DNA from 3 places in the Burkholderia sola genome. Region 1 is predicted to be linked to each of the others. Evidence: riboswitches for the same ligand, from Rfam matches in the RefSeq annotation. Region 1 holds a riboswitch; each other region holds the start of a gene.
The links. A riboswitch is a leader RNA that binds a small molecule or an ion and turns the genes downstream of it on or off. The one in region 1 is predicted to bind cobalamin.
Positions count from the first base shown of each region.

Region 2: it holds a riboswitch for cobalamin, as region 1 does, so the genes downstream of both, KR541_RS26450 (TonB-dependent receptor domain-containing protein) here and KR541_RS21895 (CbtB domain-containing protein) in region 1, are expected to answer to the same signal.
Region 3: it holds a riboswitch for cobalamin, as region 1 does, so the genes downstream of both, cobW (cobalamin biosynthesis protein CobW) here and KR541_RS21895 (CbtB domain-containing protein) in region 1, are expected to answer to the same signal.

Region 1 covers NZ_FR989676.1:1,175,831-1,183,061, reverse strand. The annotation lists gene KR541_RS21905 (LysR family transcriptional regulator) at 1-725, shown strand, start outside; gene KR541_RS21900 (CbtA family protein) at 748-1,470, opposite strand; gene KR541_RS21895 (CbtB domain-containing protein) at 1,484-1,693, opposite strand; cobalamin riboswitch at 1,727-1,865, opposite strand; gene KR541_RS21890 (histidine phosphatase family protein) at 1,916-2,506, shown strand; gene KR541_RS21885 (inorganic phosphate transporter) at 2,672-4,264, shown strand; gene KR541_RS21880 (2OG-Fe(II) oxygenase) at 4,532-5,293, shown strand; gene KR541_RS21875 (DHA2 family efflux MFS transporter permease subunit) at 5,551-6,975, opposite strand.
Region 2 covers NZ_FR989676.1:2,227,372-2,234,602, reverse strand. The annotation lists gene KR541_RS26455 (threo-3-hydroxy-L-aspartate ammonia-lyase) at 18-992, shown strand; cobalamin riboswitch at 1,216-1,408, shown strand; gene KR541_RS26450 (TonB-dependent receptor domain-containing protein) at 1,626-3,554, shown strand; gene KR541_RS26445 (TetR/AcrR family transcriptional regulator) at 3,683-4,234, shown strand; gene KR541_RS26440 (alpha/beta hydrolase) at 4,257-5,258, shown strand; gene KR541_RS26435 (DUF6331 family protein) at 5,265-5,609, shown strand; gene KR541_RS26430 (LysE family translocator) at 5,680-6,312, opposite strand; gene KR541_RS26425 (Lrp/AsnC family transcriptional regulator) at 6,430-6,891, shown strand; gene KR541_RS26420 (collagen-like triple helix repeat-containing protein) at 7,003-7,231, opposite strand, start outside.
Region 3 covers NZ_FR989675.1:1,826,368-1,833,598, forward strand. The annotation lists gene KR541_RS08335 (EAL domain-containing protein) at 1-58, shown strand, start outside; gene KR541_RS08340 (TonB-dependent receptor) at 152-2,290, opposite strand; cobalamin riboswitch at 2,442-2,706, shown strand; gene cobW (cobalamin biosynthesis protein CobW) at 2,928-4,016, shown strand; gene cobN (cobaltochelatase subunit CobN) at 4,023-7,231, shown strand, end outside.

The sequences.
Region 1 (7,231 bases):
GGCACTATCTGCTGAAGCTGGCGAACCGGCTGCTGCCGCAGTTCGAGCTCGCCGAGGAGCGGATGAAGCAGTACGCGAAGGGCGAGCGCGGCACGCTGCGCATCGGGATGGAGTGCCATCCGTGCTATCAGTGGCTGCTGAAGGTCGTGTCGCCGTACCTGTCGCGCTGGCCCGACGTCGACGTGGACGTGAAGCAGCGCTTCCAGTTCGGCGGCATCGGCGCGCTGTTCGGTTACGACATCGACGTGCTCGTGACGCCCGATCCGCTGAACAAGCCGGGGCTGCGCTTCGACCCGGTGTTCGACTACGAACAGGTGCTGGTGGTCGCGGATTCGCACCGGTTCGCGAATGTCGACTACGTGACGCCCGAACAACTGACCGACGAGATCCTGATCACGTACCCGGTCGAGACCGACCGGCTCGACATCTACAACCAGTTCCTGACGCCGGCCGGCATCGTGCCGAGGCGGCACAAGTCGATCGAGACGACCGACATCATGTTGCAGATGGTCGCGAGCGGGCGCGGCGTGGCCGCGCTGCCGCGGTGGCTTGCCGACGAGTATGCGGACCGGATGCCGGTCGTACCGGTCAAGCTCGGCAAGAACGGCATCGCGAAGCAGATCTTCCTCGGCATCCGCGAAGCGGACGCAGCGATCGACTATCTGGCCGCGTTCGTCGCGCTGGCGCGCGAATCGACGTGGAGCGCGCCGCGCATGCTGCGCTAGGCGCGCCCGGTTGCCCCGCGCGTCAGGCGGCGCGCAGGCCGGCGCGTTCGCCGCGCTCGACCCACGCGCCGAACAGTAGGCCGATCGTCGTCCACATGATCACCTGCATGCCGATGGCCGCCACGCGGAACCTCCACAGCAAGGTCGCCGGGAAATCGGCCGGCAACTCGCTGACCGACGGCAGCCCGATCTGCACGGCCGCGATGATCGCGACGAACACGAGCCCGGCGACGATCGATGCGTTCCACGGGCCGAGCTTCGCCAGCAGATGGCGGCGCACGCCGACCGAGAACACCATCGTCGCGACCGAGATCGCGATCATCAGGAAGAACAGGCCGGTGCGATAGCCGATCGTGTCGGGGTCGCCGACCGACGGCGGATTGGCCGGGTACTTGAGGTTCGGCACGACCACGAGCGCAACGAACGCCGCCAGCGCGAGCCATGCGGCCAGCGGCCGTGCCGGCAGGCGGCTGCCGCGTCCGTACGCATACGCGAAGACCAGCGAGAACAGTCCGCCGAATGCCGCGCCGTAGGTCACGACGCCCGTCAGCAGCCCGAGGCCGGCCTGCGTGTGGCGGCTGACCAGCTCGGGTTCCGGCGCCTCGCCTTGGGCGGCGGCGGTTTTCTCTTCGACGGCGATCGCCTGATCGACTTGCGGTTCGCCGACGATCCTGGCGAAACCGAACGTGAGGAGGCCCGCGGCGATGCCTGCGAGCATCCCGCGCATGAGTAGCTTTCCGACCATCGCAGGCTCCGCGTCAGTGGCAGGGAAAGCCGAGCAGATGGCGGCCGTCGTGGACGAATTCGTGGACATACATGCCCGGCACGAGCGACGTCGCGCCCTGTTCCGCACCGACGAAATACAGCGCGAGCAGCAGGATCAGGCCGACGAACACGGCCCAGGGCAACAGCTCGCGGACGGGGATGGGTGCCGGCACGACCGCCGGCTTCAGCACTGCTTCGCTCATGGATGCACCTCAGGGGAATCGCGCCCCGACAAATGATGGATGGGTACGAAGGCAGGTCTGGCTTCCGGGATCGTCGATTCCCCGGTTACAGTGGCGCGACCGCGCCGGAATTGCACCGGCTTCCGCGCTTCGTATCGGGCGAATTGTACGCGCGAACGTTCGCGTATTGAAGCGATGACACACGGGTAAGCGCGTCCCGCTCCGGATCATCCGACAACCGACATGACCAAACCTGCCTCGCTCTGCCTGATCGCACACGCATCGACCCGCGCGATGCGCACCGGCACGTTTCCCGACGACGACCTGCTCGACGCGCACGGGCTCGCCGAAGCCGCTGCGCTGCGCGGCCGGTTGACGGGTGCTGCCGGCTCGCTCGTGCTGTGCAGCCCGGCACGCTGCGCAACGCAGACCGCCGATGCGCTCGGGTTGCACGCCGACATCGACGACGCGCTGCGCGACATCGACTACGGCAACTGGCGCGGCAAGCGGCTGCACGATCTCGCGCGCGACCTGCCCGACGAACTGGCCGCGTGGATCGGCACGCCGTCCGCGTCGCCGCATCGCGGCGAATCGTTCGACGCCGCCGCGCATCGGGTCGGCACATGGTTGAGCACGCTGCCGACGGATCGCGATGTCGTCGCGATCACGCATGCGCCGATCGTCCGCGCAACCCTCGCGCACGTGCGGCGGATGAGCCTCGAGGCCGCCGCGCGTCTCGACGTCGCGCCGCTGTCGTGCACGACATTCGTCGCGTCGCCGAGCGGCTGGACGTTGGCCGCGACGGCCGCCAACGTGCGCGACACCGGCGCGTAAACTCACTGTCCTGCTCACTATGTGAGCGAACGATGCGCGCCGACGCGTCGCATGTCGCCGCTCGCCTTACATCCCGTAAGACACACCGTTCGTCATCCCGACTGTCATCAAACTGACTGCTAGCCGCAGCTAGGATCGGACGCGGTTCCCTCACGAGATGCCGTCATGAATCAACCTGCTTCATCCGCCCCGAACAATCCGGGCTCCGTCGCACGCACCCGGCAGATCGGCTATGCCGCGTTCCTGCTGGTGCTCGTGCTCGGCGCCGTCTATATCGCCACGCACCTGATCGACGATCTGGCGCCGGTCCGCGAAGGGACGTTGTTCCCGTACCTGCTGCTCGGCGCCGCGCTGCTGATCGCGCTCGGCTTCGAATTCGTCAACGGCTTCCACGACACCGCGAATGCGGTCGCGACCGTGATCTATACGCACTCGCTGACGCCGAACGTCGCGGTGATCTGGTCGGGCATGTGGAACTTCCTCGGCGTAATGGTTTCGAGCGGCGCCGTCGCGTTCGGGATCCTGCAGTTGCTGCCGGTCGAGCTGATCCTGCAGGTCGGCAGCGGCTCGGGCTTCGCGATGGTGTTCGCGCTGCTGATCGCCGCGATCGTCTGGAACCTCGCGACCTGGTATTTCGGGTTGCCGTCGTCGAGCTCGCACACGCTGATCGGGTCGATCATCGGCGTCGGGCTGATGAACCAGTTGCTGCACGGGCCGTCCGGCACGAGCGGTGTCGACTGGGGCCAGGCGCTCGGCGTCGGCAAGTCGCTGCTGCTGTCGCCGATCGTCGGCTTCCTGTGTGCGTCGCTGCTGCTGCTCGTGCTGAAGGCCGCCGTGCGGATTCCTGAGTTGTACAAGGAGCCGCCGAAGGATCAGCCGCCGCCGTTCTGGATTCGCTGCCTGCTGATCCTCACCTGCACCGGCGTGTCGTTCGCGCACGGGTCGAACGACGGACAGAAAGGGATGGGCCTCATCATGCTGATCCTGATCGGCACGGTGCCCACCGCGTATGCGCTGAACAAGGCCGTCACGCCCGCCGAATCGCAGACCTTCGTGGCGGTCGCGAACCAGGCGGCCGCGACGTTCGGGAAATACACGAACGGCGTCGCGCCGTCCGCGAACCCGCGCGCCGATGTCGAACACTACGTGCAGCATCGCGAACTGACGCCCGCCGTGCTGCCGGCCGTCGCGCAGCTGTCCACGTCGCTTGCGACCGCCGTCGGCGCGTCGGGCTCGATGGCGGCCGTGCCGCAGCGCGACGTCGACAACGTGCGCAACACGATGTATCTGGTGTCCGAAGCCATTCGTCTGATGGAGAAGTCGGGCCAGCCCGCGTTCGCCGCCGACGACAAGCTCGCGATCGACAACTATCGCAAGCAGCTCGACCACGCGACGAAGTTCATTCCGACGTGGGTGAAGGTCGCCGTCGCGATCGCACTGGGTCTCGGCACGATGGTCGGATGGAAGCGGATCGTCGTGACCGTCGGCGAAAAAATCGGCAAGCAGCATCTGACGTACGGACAGGGCGCATCGGCCGAACTGGTCGCGATGCTGACGATCGGCGCCGCCGACATGTACGGGCTGCCCGTGTCGACGACTCACGTGCTGTCGTCGGGTGTCGCGGGCACGATGGCGGCGAACGGCTCCGGGCTGCAATGGAGCACGGTGCGCAGCCTCGTCCTCGCATGGGTGCTGACGCTGCCGGCGTCGATCGCGCTGGCGGCTGGGCTTTACTGGTTGTTCCGGTCGCTGGCGTGATCGTGTACGCGGCGGGGGGCGGGCGATAGCCGGCTACCTGCTGCGGTAGGTTGGATGTGGCGCTTCTCCGCCTTTCCGCTTCCCTCGCCGCTCCGGCCCGTCGCCACATTCAGTGTGCCGATACCGCGCCTTCAACGTTTCCCCGTTTCCTGGCCGGAATTAAAGCGCAAGATCTGGAGCGTGCCGGCGCCCGGACGCCGCTAGACTGGGTTCGTCAACTTTCGTCGTGGATTCGACCGTGCGCGACCGCACGGCGCGACACCGCCGATGCCCCGAGGTACGCCCGTGAACATTCTCGATCTGCCCCCTGCCGTCGAACCGCCGGACATCGCGCAACGCGTCGACTCTCTCGACTGGCCGAGCGTCGATGCCGAGCTCGATCGCTACGGATGCGCGCGCGTGCCGGGCCTGATGTCGGCAAGCGAGTGCGATGCGCTCGCGTCGCTCTATCCCCGCGATGCGCTCTATCGTTCACGTGTCGTGATGGCGCGACACGGCTTCGGCCGCGGTGAGTACAAATATTTCGCGTATCCGCTGCCTGCGATCATCGCCGAGCTGCGCACGACGATCTACCCGCATCTCGCACCGATCGCGAATCGCTGGAACCAGGCACTCGGGATCGACGTCCGTTATCCGAAAAACCATGCGACGTTCCTCGATCGCTGCCACGCGGCAGGACAGACGCGATCGACGCCGCTGATCCTGCAATACGGCGCCGACGACTACAACTGCCTCCATCAGGACCTGTATGGCGAGCACGTGTTTCCGCTGCAGGTCGCGATCCTGCTGTCGGCGCCGGGCCGCGATTTCAGTGGCGGGGAGTTCGTGTTGACGGAACAGCGGCCACGCATGCAGTCGCGTGCGGAAGTGGTGCCGCTGACGCAAGGCGACGCAGTGATCTTCGCGGTACACGGCCGGCCCGTGCAGGGAACCCGCGGCGTCTATCGCGTCAACCTGCGCCACGGCGTGAGCCGGATCCGAAGCGGCCATCGCCACACGGTCGGCATCATCTTCCATGACGCGCAGTAGCGGGAGCGGGGACAGTTGCGCTGCTGCCGCGCCACTTATTGCGCATTGCATTCATGCTCGTCTCGGCACCGCATGCCATCGTGAGGAAAGCGGTCCAACCGAGCATGGCCGGCCAGAACACCGCTCGCCCGCGGCGGCCGAAGACCGATTGCGCTGACCGTCAAGCGATCGCGGTCGCAATGAATCAGCGCTTCCGGTGAGCACGACGAAACACGCTTACTCACCTGTCGCTCCGCGAACATGATTTGCAGTCCAGCCTATCCTCGCGCCACGCTGGCCCGCAGCCGGTCGCCGGCATCGAGCGCCAGCCGTGCGTAGCCCGGCAACGTCAGCAGCGCGAGCACGCCCGCCGCGACGAACGCCCAGCGGAAATCGTCGAGCACGTAATGCATGCCGGCCGCATCGCCGCGCCCCCATGCCGCGAGCCGCAGCGACAACGCACCGAACGCGATCCCCATCCCGATCGTCATCTGCTGCGCGGCGCTCCACAGCGTGCTGGCCGCGCTCGTCTGCTGAGCCGGGATATCCGCATAAGCCAGCGTCGCAAGCGTCGTGAACTGCATCGACCGCGTGAGCCCGTAGACGAATACGACGAGCAGCGTGATCGCCAGCGGCGTCGACGCGGTCAGCCAGCCGCATGCGATCGTGAAGATGCCGACGATCGTCACGTCGACGAGCGCAACGCGCCGAAAGCCGTAACGGTCGAGGATCCACGACGTGCCCGCCTTCATCCCGAGATTGCCGAGCGCGCTCGCGAGCAGCAGCAGCCCTGACTGGAACGGCGACAGCCCGAAACCGATCTGGAACAGCAGCGGCAGCAGGTACGGGACGGCGTTGATCGCCATCCGCGTGATCGAGCCGGTGATGACCGTCACCGAGAACGTCGGCACCTTCAGCGTCGTGAAATCGAGCAGCGGATGCGCGCAGCGTCGCGCATGCAACCATGCAGCGATGCCGAACAGCACGCTCGCGCCCACCAGGACAACCGCGCGCGCGAAGTCGACATCCTGCTGACCGGCCGCTTCGGTGCCGATCAGCAGGCAGGTCAAGGCGCCGCCGGCCAGCACGAAGCCGACCCAGTCGAGCGGCCGTTGCTCGTCGGTCCGCGTATTCCGGACGATCAGCCAGGTACAAACGAGCGCGGCCAGGCCGAACGGGACGTTCAACAGGAAGATCCATCGCCACGATGCATAGGTTGTGATGAAGCCGCCGATCGGCGGCCCGACGACGGGCGCGACGATGCCCGGCCACGTGATCGTCGCGATCGCACGCATCAGCTTCGCCTTCTCGGTACTGCGCACGACGATCATCCGCCCGACCGGCACCATCATCGCCCCGCCGACACCTTGCAGCAGCCGGGCAGCCGTGAACGACATCACGCCTTCGGACAGCCCGCACAGCACCGACGCACCGGTAAAGACGACGATCGCGCTCGCGAAGACGGTGCGCGAACCATAGCGATCCGCGATCCAGCCGCTGATCGAAATGAACACCGCCAGCGCCAGCATGTAGGCCGTCATCCCGAGGCTCAGTGCGTTCGGCCCCACACCGAACGAGCGCGCCATTTGCGGTAGCGCGGTCGCGATCACGGTCGTGTCGAGATACTCCATGAAGAACGTCGCGGCGACGAGATACGGCAAGAAGTCGGTCGTCCGACCACCTTGGGCAGGGCTGTCAGTCATGAACGATGCGTGAGACGGAATGCAAAAAGCGCCGATCGCGGGCGGATGCAGGCAAGCACCCGGGAATCGGGACGAACGGTGATATTACCCCGAAGGGTTGGCTCCCCGCTCTGCCGCGCATGTCGCGCACGTCGCGCGAATGAACTTTATGCGCATAGATTTTTGTGAGGATTTCGCGCTGCGTTCGCCGAGTAATGCGCATGACGCGGTGCCTCGAGGAACGCGCAGATGCGGAGATTTTCGCCAGAAAGCGGTA
Region 2 (7,231 bases), 1.1 Mb from region 1:
TCAATCCTCCAGCAACCATGAACTCTCCCGCTCTCCCCACGTACGGCGACGTCGCCGCCGCCGCGACCCGGCTCGAAGGCCACGCGCACCGCACGCCGGTGATGACGTCGCGGACGATCGACGACGCGCTCGGCGCGCAGGTGTTCTTCAAGTGCGAGAACCTGCAGCGCATGGGCGCCTTCAAGTTCCGCGGCGCGTTCAACGCGCTGTCGCGCTTCAACGCGGAACAGCGGCGCCACGGCGTCGTCGCGTTCTCGTCGGGCAACCATGCGCAGGCGATCGCGCTGTCGGCGCGCATGCTCGGCATTCCCGCGACGATCGTGATGCCGCAGGACGCGCCGGCCGCGAAGATGGCCGCGACGCGCGGCTACGGCGGCAACGTCGTGACCTACGATCGCTACACCGAGGATCGCGAGCAGATCGGGCGCGATCTCGCCGAGAAGCACGGGCTCACGCTGGTGCCGCCCTACGATCACCCGGACGTGATCGCCGGCCAGGGCACCGCGGCCAAGGAACTGTTCGACGAAGTCGGCCCGCTCGACGCGGTGTTCACGCCGCTCGGCGGCGGCGGGCTGCTGTCGGGCACCGCGCTCGCCACCCGTGCGCTGTCGCCGCACGCGAAGCTGTACGGCGTCGAGCCCGAAGCCGGCAACGATGCACAGCAATCGTTCCGGTCCGGCACGATCGTGCACATCGACACCCCGCGCACGATCGCCGACGGTGCGCAGACGCAGCACCTCGGCAACCTCACGTTCCCGATCCTGCGTCGCGACGTCGACGACATCCTCACCGCGACGGACGCGGAACTCGTCGACTGCATGCGCTTCTTCGCCACGCGTATGAAGCTCGTCGTCGAGCCGACCGGCTGCCTGTCGTTCGCCGCCGTGCGCCGAATGAAGGATGCGCTGCAGGGCAAGCGCGTCGGCGTGGTGATCAGCGGCGGCAACGTCGATCTCGAGAACTTCTGCGCGCTGGTGTCGGCACCGGCCTGAGCGTCGCGGCACGCATCGATAACGACACGCGCCGGCCGTCGGCCTTCGGAACGACGGCCGCCGGTTCCGGCGCGACCGGACGCGTTCGAATCCGGCCGTTTCTTCAGACCTGAAACACGGCCCGCGCCCCTCGAACGAAAGGATTCGGAAAGCCGCCGCCGGGCAATGACGTTTTTTCGCACCCGCGCGCGGCCGGACGATTGACGTCCCTGACCGCCCGCCATTACCCTTGCGCGCTGATGGTTCCCGGAGACGGGATCAAAAGGGAACGCAGCAGGGGCAACGCCCCGAATCTGCGGCTGCCCCCGCAACTGTGAGCGGCGAATCCGTGCCACCGCATGCCACTGGGAAACCGGGAAGGCCTGCACGGATGAGGACCCGCGAGCCAGGAGACCTGCCATCGACCCGAGGTCCACGCAGCCGCACCGGGCGGGGTGTCCCGATGCGCGCGGCACCGCCCCCGGCGGTCGCCCGTTGCATGGACGACCCGACCTCAGGATCCGTCAGATGTCCATCGTTCCCGAATCCGCTTCCCGACCCGAAGCGTCGCACCGACGCGCCGTCGGCATGCGCCACCTGCCCGCCCTCCGCCCGCGATCGCCGTACACGTCACACGCCTCGTCCCGCCGCCTCATGAACATTCGTCACCTGCTCGCCACGTCCGCCGCCACCGCGCTGCTTTCCCCGCTCGCCCACGCGGCCGGCGAAACGGCGCTCGCGCAGCCCGCCGCGCCCGCGCCCGGCGCGGACCTGCCGACGATCAGCGTGACCGACACGCGGCACCTGCCCGAATCGTTCGACCGACGCTATGCGTCGACCCAGGTGCTCACGCGCGAGGACCTCGACCGGCTGTCGCCCGCCGACCCGAGCATCACGCAGGCGCTCGCGACGCTGCCGGGCGTGACCGTCGCGCAGAACGGCGGGCCCGGCTCGTCCGCGTCGGTCAGCATCCGCGGCTCGTCGGCGAGTCAGGTCGCCGTGTTCATCGACGGCATCCGGATCGGCTCGCCGACCACCGGAATCGCGCCGTGGGCCGACCTGCCGACCGAAGCGTTCGAGCGCGTCGAGGTGATCTCCGGCCCGGCCGCCGCGTCGTTCGGCAACAACGCGATGGGCGGCGTCGTGCAACTCTTCACGCGCCGCGCCGCCAACCAGCCGAACCGGACCACCGTGTCGGCCGGCGGCGGCTCGAACAAGACGTTCGACACGCAGTTCCGCACGTCGGGAACGGTGCCGTCGACCGGGCCGCTGGCCGCGCTCGGCGGCCTCACCTATTCGCTCGGGCTGCACGACTACAACACGGCCGGCATCGATGCGACGCGGCCGTTCTTCTACGGCCACGAAGACGGCCGCAATCCGTATCACGCGCAGGATCTCGACGCGCGGCTCGGCTATGCGCGCGACAACTGGTCGATCTCGACGTTCGCGCTGTATCACCGCTCCGATCTGTCCTACGACAACAGCGGCTACGCGAATCGCGAGCTCGACCACCAGTTGACGACGGGCGTTGCGTTCCATCTCGACATCACGCCCGATACGCAGTTCGACCAGTCGTTCGGCTATGCGAACGACCGCCAGTTCATCTACGCGGACGACCCGGCCCTCGCGACCGACCAGATCAATTCGCAGCGGATCAGCACGTCGACGTCGCTGACTCATCAGGAGCACCGATTCCACCTGTTCGGCCTGCCGTTGTCGGGCGAATCGAAGCTCGCGTACGACTTCACCCGCGAACAGGCGTTCCTGCCGGTCGACATTCCCGGCGGCGTGCCGACGCGCAACGATTCCGCGTTCTCGCTGCACCAATCGGCGACGCTCGGCAGCGTAACGATGTTCGTCGCCGGCCGTCACGAGATCATCGCCGGGCAAGCGGTGAACACCGGCAACGCCGCACTGTCGTGGGCGATCACGCCGGTCTACACGGCGCGCATGTCGTACGGCAACGCGTTCCGGCTGCCGACGTTCAACGACCTGTACTACCCCGGCTACGGCAACCCGAACCTCAGCCCGGAACGCAGCACGTCGGTCGAGGCCGCGCTCGACGCGAACACCGCGTACGGCACGTTCACCGCAGCGATCTACGACACGCGCGTCAACAACCTGATCGCGTACAACCCGGCGACGTTCTCGCCGATGAACATCGGCCGCTCGCATATTCGCGGCATCGACCTGTCGTACAAGGGCACGATCGGCCGCTCGACGCCGATCAGCGTCGCGGTCGGCATCCTGAATCCGCAGGACGAAACGAACCGGACGTGGCTGAGCCGCCGGCCGCGGCAAACGGTCAGCCTGAACGTCGATCACACGTGGGACGAACTGAAGCTGCATGCGCTGAGCACGGGCGCGTCGCTGCTGTACGGCGGCTCGACGTTCGACGATCCGGCCAACCGGCAGTATCTGGCGTCGTACCTGACGGTAAACCTGCGCGCGTCGTACCGGATCAATTCGCACCTGACGGTGTCGGCATCGCTGTCGAACCTGTTCGACCGGCAGTACATGACCGCGTACGGTTACAACACGCTCGGGCGTACCGCGTTCGGCAAGGTCAGTTATACGTTCTGACGGCCCCACGCATCGGCGCAACGCGCCACGCCGGCACGCGCATGAAATTGACATCGCGACGAAAGCTAATAGAATTAGGTTTTTGACTAATCTTCGTAGCATTCGTCATGGCGCGTGCCGGCCTTACCGTGGACAAACTCGTCGAAGCCGGCGCGCAACTCGCCGATGAAGCCGGTTTCGAGCAGCTCACCGGCGCGGCGCTCGCGCGGCATTTCGACGTGAAGCTGGCGAGCCTGTATTCCCATATCCCGAGCTTCGACGATCTCAAGAGCCGCATCGCGCTGTTCGCGCTGCAGGAACTGGCCGATCGCGCCGCCGACGCGCTTGCCGGCCGCACCGGCAAGGACGCGCTGGCCGCGCTCGCGAACGTCTATCGCGACTACGCACGGGCGCATCCGGGCCGCTTCGCCGCCGCGCGCCATCCGGTGAGCGCCGAGCGCGCCGCCGCGAGCGCGGGCGGGCAGCTCGTCAGGATGACGTCGGCGGTGCTGCGCAGCTACGACCTGCCGGATGCCGAGCACGCGCATGCGATCCGCCTGCTCGGCGGCTTCTTCATGGGCTACGTGACGCTCGAAAACGCCGGCGGCTTCTCGCACAGCGCACCGGATGCCGACGCGTCGTGGTCGCGCAGCCTCGATGCGCTCGACGCGATGCTGCGCCACTGGCCTTCGCCCGCATGACGCCCCGAACGGAACCCAAGCGATGAAAGACAAACCCGACGGCGTCGTGCTGCCGAGCCGTGTCGTTCCCTTCCCGACCTCGATCAGCGATGAAGCGCGCGCCGCGCTGCAACGCCTGACCGGCGACGACGGCGTGCCGCTGAACGCGCTGCACGCGATGCCGGCCGTCGACGACATCGACGCATGGATGCGCGTGAAGGCCAGCGCCGACGCGCATTACGCGACCGCTGTCGCGCAGTTCGCCGGCTCGTTGCGTTCGGGCGTCGAGACGATCCGGGTCGGCGCTGCGGACGTGCACGTCGCGACACCCGAAGCGGTGCCGTCCGGCGCATGCGCAATCATCGACCTGCACGGCGGTGCGCTGATCGTCGGCGGCGGCGCCGCGTGCCGTGCCGGCGCGCAAATGCAGGCCGACCGGCTCGGCATTCGATGCTACGGCGTCGACTACCGGATGCCGCCCGAGCATCCGTATCCCGCCGCGCTCGACGACTGCGTCGCAACCTATGCCTACGTGCTGAAGCATTACGCACCGGAAAACGTCGTCATCGGCGGCCGTTCGGCCGGCGGCAATCTCGCGGCCGCGATGGTGCTGCGCGCCCGCGACGAGGGCCTGCCGCTGCCGGCCGCGCTGGTGCTGCTGTCGCCGGAAGCCGACCTGACCGAATCCGGCGACAGCTTCGAAACCAACCGGCTCGTCGATGTCGTGCTGCCGGCGCCGCTGATGGCGAACAACCTGCTCTACGCGAACGGCGCCGATCTCGCCCATCCGTATCTGTCGCCGCTGTTCGGCGATTTCGCGGCCGGCTTCCCGCCGACCTTCATCCAGAGCGGCACGCGCGACCTGTTCCTGTCGAACGCCGTGCGGCTGCATCGCGCGTTGCGCCGCGCACAGGTGCCGACCGAACTGCACATATTCGAAGGGATGCCGCACGGCGGGTTCATGGGCGCGCCGGAGGATATCGAGCTGAGCCAGGAAATCGCGCGCTTCGTGCATGCGCACTTGCATTTGCACGCATCGAATTGAGCGAAAATGAACGGCAACGCACACAAGAACGACATCGGCATCGGCCCGGATCGCTGGATCGCCTGCGGCGATCTTGCCGGCGGCCACGCGCAGGCGATCGACGTCGATCCGCATCTGGCGGCCGTCATGCCGTTGATCGACGCGCTGGAGATCCACTGTGTCGCCGGATGCTGCGGCATCGATGCGCTCGGCCTCTGGCCGGACGACATCGCCGTTGCGCTCGACACATGGGAACCCGACGCATTGACACGGCTCGTCGACGATCTGCTGTCGGTTCGGCACGCGATCGAGGCGCTGCCGTCCGATATCGTCGTCAGCATGCGATCAACCAGTACTTCCGGAAAACGGTGATGCTCGAGCTGCTCGCCCATATCCGGACGACGGTCGACGCGATCCGCTCGACCCGCGCTGCCCCGCGCGCCTAGATCAAGCCACGTACGCCCGCGACCAGCTGGATCGCGCCGAATACCGCGACGACCGCTGCCGACATGCGCGACAGCCCGTGCATGAACGCGAACGACAGCTTCGCGCGCAGCGCGGCGGTCGCGCTGCTCAGGCACAGCCACCACGTGGCCGAGCCGACGAACACCCCGGCCACCATCCACGCGACGGTCGCCCACATCGCGCCTTCCCGCGCCCCCGGCAACGGGCCGAGCGCCGCGAAGATCCCGACGAACGACACGATCGTCATCGGGTTCGACAGCGTGAGTCCGAACGTCGTCAGGAAATCGCGCAGAACGGTCGTACGCGGCAACTCGCGCTGCCCCACCGGTGCGGCCGGCGGCTGGCGCGCGATGGTCCATGCGAGCCACACGAGAAACGCGCCGCCGCCGATCTTCAGGCCGACGGTCAGCATCGGGAACGCGGTGACGATGCCCGCGACGCCCAGCGCGCCGAGCAGCCCGTAAATCGCATCGGCGCACGCGGCGCCGATGCCGGTCGCGAATCCGGCCCGGAAGCCGCGGCTCAGGCTGCGCTGAATGCACAGCATGCCGATCGGGCCGACCGGCACCGCGATCGACAGCCCCATCACGACGGATTTGATGAACAACATCGCCTGCTCCTTTCCCACATCCAGTGGCTCGAACAGGCATCGTAGGGAAAATCCGCGCCCCGCTGAATGCGGTTTTTGAGGAAAAATGGCGGCTCTACCTTAAAAACTCCCGCCGCGATGGACGATCTGGACTGGAAGATACTGGCGCTGTTGCAGGACAACGGACGCCTCAGCTATACGGAGCTCGCGCGCCAGGTCCACCTGTCGGTGCCGGCCGTGACGGAACGCGTGAAGCGGCTCGAAGCAGCCGGCGTGGTCGAAGGCTACACCGCGCGGATCAATCCGTCCGCGGCCGGCTATCCGGTGAGCGCGCTGATCGGCATCACGGTGCAGCAACCGGCGAAAGCGAAGTTCCTCAAGCTGCTGGAGACGATTCCCGAAGTCGTCGAATGCCATCACGTGACGGGCGCGGATTCGTACGTGATGCGGTTGGTCGCCGTCAGCATGGCCCATCTCGAACAGCTGATCGAACGCATCAACCTGTACGGCGAAACGCGCACGTCGATCGTGATGTCGACGCCGCTGCCGGCGCGCGGGCTCGCGCGGCCGGCGTCGAAGCCCGGCGACACGCGCAGGTAGCGGGCCACGGTTTCGGGATTGTCCGATGGTCCCGGGCGGGACCCGTGAGCGCCGATGGCGGTCCTTCCCTGGTCATTCGGCCGGGTTCCCGTATGACGCGGCACGGGCCGGCTATTTTCCGGCCACGCCGCCGAGCAGGCCGCCCACCAGCAACGTCACTGGCGCGAGCGGATTGGAGAGACCGCCCAGCGACGAGCCGCCGCCGCTCGTACTGGTCGCGGAGCCGTTGTGCACGGTCGCCGGGATGCCGCCGACCACGCTCGTCACCAGACCGGCAATCGGCGCCGCGCCATTCGCGCCGCTCGGGTTCACGAGGCCGCCCGCATTGGTCACCGTGTTG
Region 3 (7,231 bases), on a different replicon from region 1:
CGATACAGTGCAAGCGCTGCAGGAAGCGATCGCGGAGCAGTCGCCGCGAACCGGCTGAGCATCCGGACCGAAACGCCGGTCGCGACGACCGCTCGTCTTGACGCCGTCCCCCGCGGGCCGGCTGCGCGGGGCGTCGGCGCGGCCCGCGCGGTCAGAACTTGTACGCCGCCGTCAGCGTGAACGTGCGTGGCGCACCGGGCATGATCTGCGCGAGGCCCGTCGCATTCGCGTAATAGTCGCGATCGGTCAGGTTGACGGCCGCCAGCGTGACCTCGAAGTCGCGCGTGCGATAGCCGGCCTTGCCGTCCCAGCGAACGTAGGCGGGTAGTTCGAGCAGGTTGTCGCGATCGGCGTAACGCGCACCTTCGTACACCAGCCCGAGTTCGGCGAAAAATCCGCGCAGCGGCGCATGGCTGACGAACAGGCTGCCGTTCGCCCCGGACACGCCCGCCGACCGCTTGCCCGCGTACTTCGGCTCGGCGTCGACCACCCGCGCGTGTTGCCAGCCGATGCCGCCGCGGACGAACCAGTCGCCCGTGAGCCGGCCGGCGACGCCCAGTTCCAGGCCGCGATTGCGTTCGAGGCCGGTGAGGTCGAAAAAGCCCGGCCGCACCGGGTCGGCGACGCGGCGGTTGTACAGATCGAGCTGAAACAGTGCGAGGGTCGTGGTGAGCGCGCCGCCGCGCCAGTCGCTTTTCACGCCGATCTCGTATTGGCGGTTGTATTGCGGGCCGAGATCGTTGGCGTTGCCGCGCGCGTCCGGCGTGATGCCGATCAGGTCGCCGCCGACCGGCGCGAAGCTCTTGCTGTACGACGCATACACGCTGTGCGCGCGGACCGGCGACCACACGACGCCGAGCCGCGGGCTCCATGCCGTCGTCGTGCGCCGCGAATGCAGATCGTTCAGCACGTTGGTCGAATCGACGTCGAAACGTTCGCCGCGCAGGCCGCCGAGCAACTTCCACGCTCGACCGAGGTCGATGCGGTCCTGCGCGAAGATCGCGTAGTCGCTCACGCGATGGCGGTTCATCGCATACGGGCGCGGCGCCGAACCGGCCAGAGCGAAACGATCCGGTCCGCTGATCGGGACCGGCGTCGCGTCGGCCTGCCAGAGCGTCGGGCTGCGTTTCTGCCAGCCGTATTCGATGCTGAACAGCAGATGATGCAGCGCCGGTCCGGTCGCGACCTTGCCGCCCAGTTCGACGCCGGTCTGCACGTTGAGATGCGTCAAGTCCTGCAGGTAGCGCGCCCGTTGCACGCGCCGGTAGTCGCGCGGCTTCGTGACGTAGCTTTGCGTGACGTAGGTGTTGTCGAAGGTGCTGCGCAAATCCAGCACGCCCAGCGTATGACGCAGTTCCCAGTCGCCGCCGAGCGCGTGCGTGAAGACCGAGCGCCAGTTCATGTTCTGGTCGCGGATGGTGTCGCGTCCCGCCGCGCCGAAGAAGGTCGCGCGCCGCTCGGACGGCAGTGAGTACGCAACGGGTTTGCCGGCCGCGTCGAGCGCGGCGACCGGCGCCGGGATGCCGCGATCGGGCACGCGTCGGTACGCGTCGTATTCGAACTGCAGCAGCCAGCTGCGCCGCGCGTCCCGCCATTTGATCGACGGCGCGATGGTCTGGCGCGTGCCGTCGACGTGGTCGCGGAAGCTGCCGGCGTGTTCGCGTCCGGCATTGAGCCGCACGCTCCATGCGCTCGACAGCATCCGGTTGAGATCGACCGATGCGCCGAGCCGTCCATCACTGCCGGTCGCCGCCGACAGATGGCCGAAGTTTTCCGGCAACGGCTGCTTGGTGATCCGGTTGATGACGCCGCCGCCGCTGCCGCGCCCGTACAGCGCCGCCGCCGGCCCCTTCAGCACTTCGACGCGTTCGATGTTGCCGAGACTGCGCACGTATTGCGCATCGTCGCGCATGCCGTCGAGCAACAGGTCGCCCGCGGCGGAAAAGCCGCGAATGCGGAACGAATCGAAGCGCGTATCCGACGTATTGGACACGCCCGGCACGCCGGCCAGCGCGTCGGCCAGCGTGCGGCCGCCGTAGGACAGCGTTTCGTCGACTGCGACGCTGTCGATGGTTTGCGGGACGTCGCGCGGATCGCTCGCGGTGCGGGTTGCCGTGCTCACGCTTTCGGCGCGCGGATCGTTCGGATGACGGCGGCTGCGCACCTCGAGCGCGGGCAGTTCGTCGTCGAACTCGGCCGCCGGCGCAGGGAAGGAGGCCACGCCGGCGAGCGAGCACAGCGACAGGGCCAGCACAGGAAAGCGCCGCCCGGATATCTGTCGTTTCGACATGAAAATTTAAGGATGACTGAGTGATTGCCTCACATTGCCGTTGCGCGATGGTTTGCGTTGTTGTCGGCGAAGTTTATCCCGATCAGTTGAAAACGACAATCATTCGCGTTCGCCGAGGGCCGCTCGCCTTGACGCTCCCGGCCCCGCCGCCTACACTCGCACGCGTTTTGGTGCTCGCGCGCGCCGCTCCGGCACGCGCAGTTAAACGGGAAACAGGGAGCCTGCCTGCACCGCAGTCGAGCCAACCTGTGCTGCCCCCGCAACGGTAAGCGAACGCGTCGCGCGAGAAGCGCCACGCAGCGCCGCTTCGCCGCATGCCATGCGCATGCGGACGACCGCCACTGGATGCCGCGCATCCGGGAAGGCGAAGCGGCGTGTTCGTCAGCCCGGATACCGGCCTAAACGTTGGGGTTCAGCGCCGCGGGGAGGCGGCGCATCGTCCACGGCCGCAGCCGTGTTGGCATTCACGATGTCGACCGTTCGCAAGGAAGCACCATGTCCGATTCGTTGTTCCGCCCGCCGTGCGACTGTCCGCGCGGATCACGCGGCGAGCTTCCCGCGCACCGCCCGCTGAATGGCCGCGCCGCCCCCGACGCGACGATCCCGTCCTGATTCCCTCTTCGACACCGGACCTACCATGACCCTACGCAAGCTGCCCGTCACGATCGTCACGGGCTTTCTCGGCAGCGGCAAGACGACGCTGATGCGCCATATCCTGCAGCACGCCGAAGGCCGCCGCATCGCGGTGATCGTCAACGAATTCGGCGAGCTCGGCATCGACGGCGAAATCCTCAAGGGCTGCGGCATCGGCTGCGACGATGCCGACGGCGCGCAGGGCGAAGCGCCGGGCCAGCTGTACGAACTCGCGAACGGCTGCCTGTGCTGCACCGTGCAGGAAGAGTTCTATCCGGTGATGGAAGCACTCGTCGAGCGCCGCGCGGACATCGACCACGTGCTGATCGAGACGTCGGGCCTCGCGCTGCCGAAGCCGCTCGTGCAGGCGTTCAACTGGCCGACGATCCGCAACAGCTTCACGGTCGACGCGGTCGTGACCGTCGTCGACGGGCCGGCCGCCGCGAGTGGCCAGTTCGCGGAAAACCCGCAGGCCGTCGACGCGCAGCGCCGCGCCGATCCGAACCTCGACCACGAATCGCCGCTGCACGAACTGTTCGCCGATCAACTGTCGTCAGCCGATCTCGTGATCGTGAACAAGGCCGACCTCGTCGGCGACGCCGAGTTCGCGCAGATCGAAACCGCGATCCGCGAAGAAATCCCGCCGCAGGTGAAGATCGTGCGTGCGACGCGCGGCGAGCTCGATCTCGCGATGCTGCTCGGCCTCGAATCGGCGTCGGAGGACACGATCCATCTGCGGCACGACCATCACGGCTCGGCCGACGACGGCGATCACGATCATCATCACGACGATTTCGATTCGGTGGTGGTGTCGGGCGACGCCGGCATGCGCGAAGCGACGATCGCCGCATTGCAGCGGGTGGTCGAAGCGCACACGATCTATCGCGCGAAAGGTTTCGCCGCGCTGCCCGGCGCGCCGATGCGGCTCGTGATCCAGGGCGTCGGCCGCCGCTTCGACAGCTATTTCGACCGCCGCTGGCAGGACGGCGAAACGCGCGCGAGCCGCTTCGTGCTGATCGGCGAGGATCTCGACGCGGCCGCGCTGCAACGCGCGTTCGACGCCGCGTGCGCGGCCGAGCCGCAGCAGGCGTAACGCACGATGCATCTGTTGCGCACCACGCCGGGCGGCTTCGTCGACGATACGCAGGGCGTCGTCCGGATCGACCAGCAGCCGGCCGACATCGTGATCCTGAGTTCGGCCGACACGACGCTGTCGCTGCTCGCGAGCGTCGTGCCGCACTTGCCGGCCGGGTTCCCGAGCGTGCGGCTCGCGAACGTCACGTTCCTGCGGCAGCCTGCGTCGGTCGATTTCTATGTCGACGACGTGCTGCGTCACGCGAAGACGGTCGTGATCGATCATCTCGGCGGCGAAGCGTACTGGCCGTACGGGATCGAGCAGGCCGTGTCGCTCGCGTCGAAGCGCGGGCAGCAGCTCGCGATGTTCTCGGGCGACCTGCAGGAGGACCCGAACCTCGTCGCGAAGAGCACGGTCGAGGCCGAGCTGTGCCGGCTGTGGTGGCGCTATCTGCGCGAAGGCGGCGTGCACAACGCCGACGCGCTGCTGCGCAGTATCGCGTTTCACACGCTCGGGTTCGGCGACGAGCCCGAACCGCCGCGCCCGCTGCCGGCCGCCGCGCTGTATCACCCGGCGCGCGACCGTGCGAGCGTCGACGACTGGCGGCCGCGCTGGACGCCGGGCGCGCCGGTCGTCGCGATCCTGTTCTATCGCGCGCACTGGCAGGCCGCGAACACGGCCGTGTTCGACGCGCTGGCCGATGCGTTGATCGACGAAGGATTGAATCCGCTGCCGATCGCGGTGACGTCGCTGAAGGACGCGGTGAGCCGCGAGGTCATCACGCAGCTGTGCGACACGCATGGCGTCGCGCTCGTGCTCAACACCACCGCGTTCGCGGCCGGCGCGATCGACAGCGCCGAGCCCGACGTGCTGGCCGGCGACGCGCCGGTGCTGCAGGTGATTCTGTCCGGCGGCAATCGCGACGCGTGGGTGGCCGACAACCAGGGGCTGCACGCCCGCGACATCGCGATGCATGTCGCGCTGCCCGAAGTCGATGGGCGCATCGTCACGCGCGCGGTGAGCTTCAAGGGGCTCGCGTATCGTTGCCCGCACACTGAAGTCGACGTCGTGCGCTACCAGCCGGATGCGGAGCGGATCGCGTTCGTCGCGGCGCTTGCGCGCGGCTGGTGCCGGCTGCGCACGCTGGATAACGCCGACAAGCGCATCGCGCTGATTCTCGCGAACTATCCGCAAAGCGAAGGGCGGATCGGCAACGGCGTCGGGCTCGACACGCCGGCATCGGCGCTGCGCGTGCTCGCGGCGCTGCGCGATGCGGGCTACACGGTGGCCGATCTGCCGTCTGACGGTGATGCGCTGATCGCGCAACTCACCGAAGGCGTGACCAACGATCCCGCCGTGCGCACGCTGCGTCCCGCGTTTCAGAGTTACGCGCTGGCCGACTACGTCGCGCGCTTCGCGCGACTGCCGGCGGCCGTGCGCGACGCGCTGAACGAACGCTGGGGGCCGCCCGAAGCGGACCCGACGCTGCGGCAGCAGCGCTTCACGATCGCCGGCTGGCGCGCGGGCAACGTGTTCGTCGGCATCCAGCCGTCGCGCTCGCGCGACGACAACGACTACGCGAGCTACCACGATGCGGATCTCGTGCCGCCGCACGCGTATCTCGCGTTCTATTTCTGGCTGCGCGATGCGTATCGCGTCGACGCGGTCATCCATCTCGGCAAGCACGGCAACCTCGAATGGCTGCCGGGCAAGAGCGTCGCGCTGTCCGACGCATGCTGGCCCGACCTGACGCTCGGGCCGCTGCCGCATCTGTATCCGTTCATCGTCAACGATCCGGGCGAGGGCAGCCAGGCGAAGCGCCGCGCGCAGGCGGTGATCGTCGATCACCTGATGCCGCCGCTCACGCGCGCGGAAAACTACGGCCCGCTGCAGGATCTCGAACGGCAGGTCGACGAATACTATGAAGCGCTGATGGTCGATGCGCGACGCGCGAAGCTGCTGCGCAAGACGATCCTCGCGACGATCGCCGAGCATCGTCTGCATGACGAACTGAGCGTGTCGCCGCCGCGCGATGCGGGCGACGAGGATGCGCTGCTCACGCGCGTCGATGCATGGCTGTGCGAATTGAAGGAAGCGCAGATCCGCGACGGGCTGCACGTGTTCGGCGCGTCGCCGGTCGAGCGCCAGCGGCGCGACACGCTGCTCGCATTGGCACGTTTTCCGGTCGGTGACGGCAAGGGCGAACGGGCTGGCCTGATCGGCGCGCTCGCGCACGATCTCGCGCTTGGCAGCGATTTCGACCCGCTTTCGGCCGACTGGGCCGCACCGTGGACCGGGCCGCGGCCGGCCGTGCTGCAAACGCTCGACGCGTCGCCGTGGCGGCATGCGGGCGATACGCGCGAACGGCTCGAACGGCTGGCGCAGCATTGGCTCAACGTCGTGTGCGGAACCGCTTCGGAGGATCCCGGCCTCGACATGCCGCCGCCCGGCGAATGGCCGCATACGCTCGCGGTGCTCGAACGCGTGCGTTCGACGCTGTTGCCTGCGCTCGACGCGTGCGGCGGCGAGGAAATGCGGCAGTTGCTGCGCGGGCTCGACGGCCGCTTCGTGCCGCCGGGGCCGAGCGGTTCGCCGTCGCGCGGCCGTCCCGACGTGCTGCCCACGGGCCGCAATTTCTACTCGGTCGACACGCGCGCGGTGCCGACGCAGGCCGCGTGGTCGCTCGGGCTGAAATCCGCGCAGCAACTGATCGAACGCCATCTGCAGGATCACGGCGACTATCCGCGCGCGATCGGACTGTCGGTCTGGGGAACGGCCACGATGCGCACCGGCGGCGACGACATCGCGCAGGCGTTCGCGCTGCTCGGCGTGCGACCGAAATGGGCGCACGGCAGCCACCGCGTGACCGACTTCGAGATTTTGCCGATCGAGATATTCGACCGGCCGCGCATCGACGTGACGCTGCGCGTGTCCGGTTTCTTCCGCGATGCATTCCCGAACCTGATGCATCTGTTCGACGCGGCCGTGCAGGCGGTTGCCGCACTCGACGAGCCCGAGGAACTGAACCCGATCCGCGCGCGCATCGAGCGCGAACGCGAGAAGTGGGTCGCGCAGGGCATGGCGCCCGACGAAGCGCGCCGCCGCGCCGGCTGGCGCGTGTTCGGCGCGCGGCCGGGCAGCTACGGCGCGGGCCTGCAGGACCTGATCGACCAGCGGCGCTGGCAGACCGACGCCGATCTCGCGGATGCCTACCGTCGATGGGGCGGCCATGC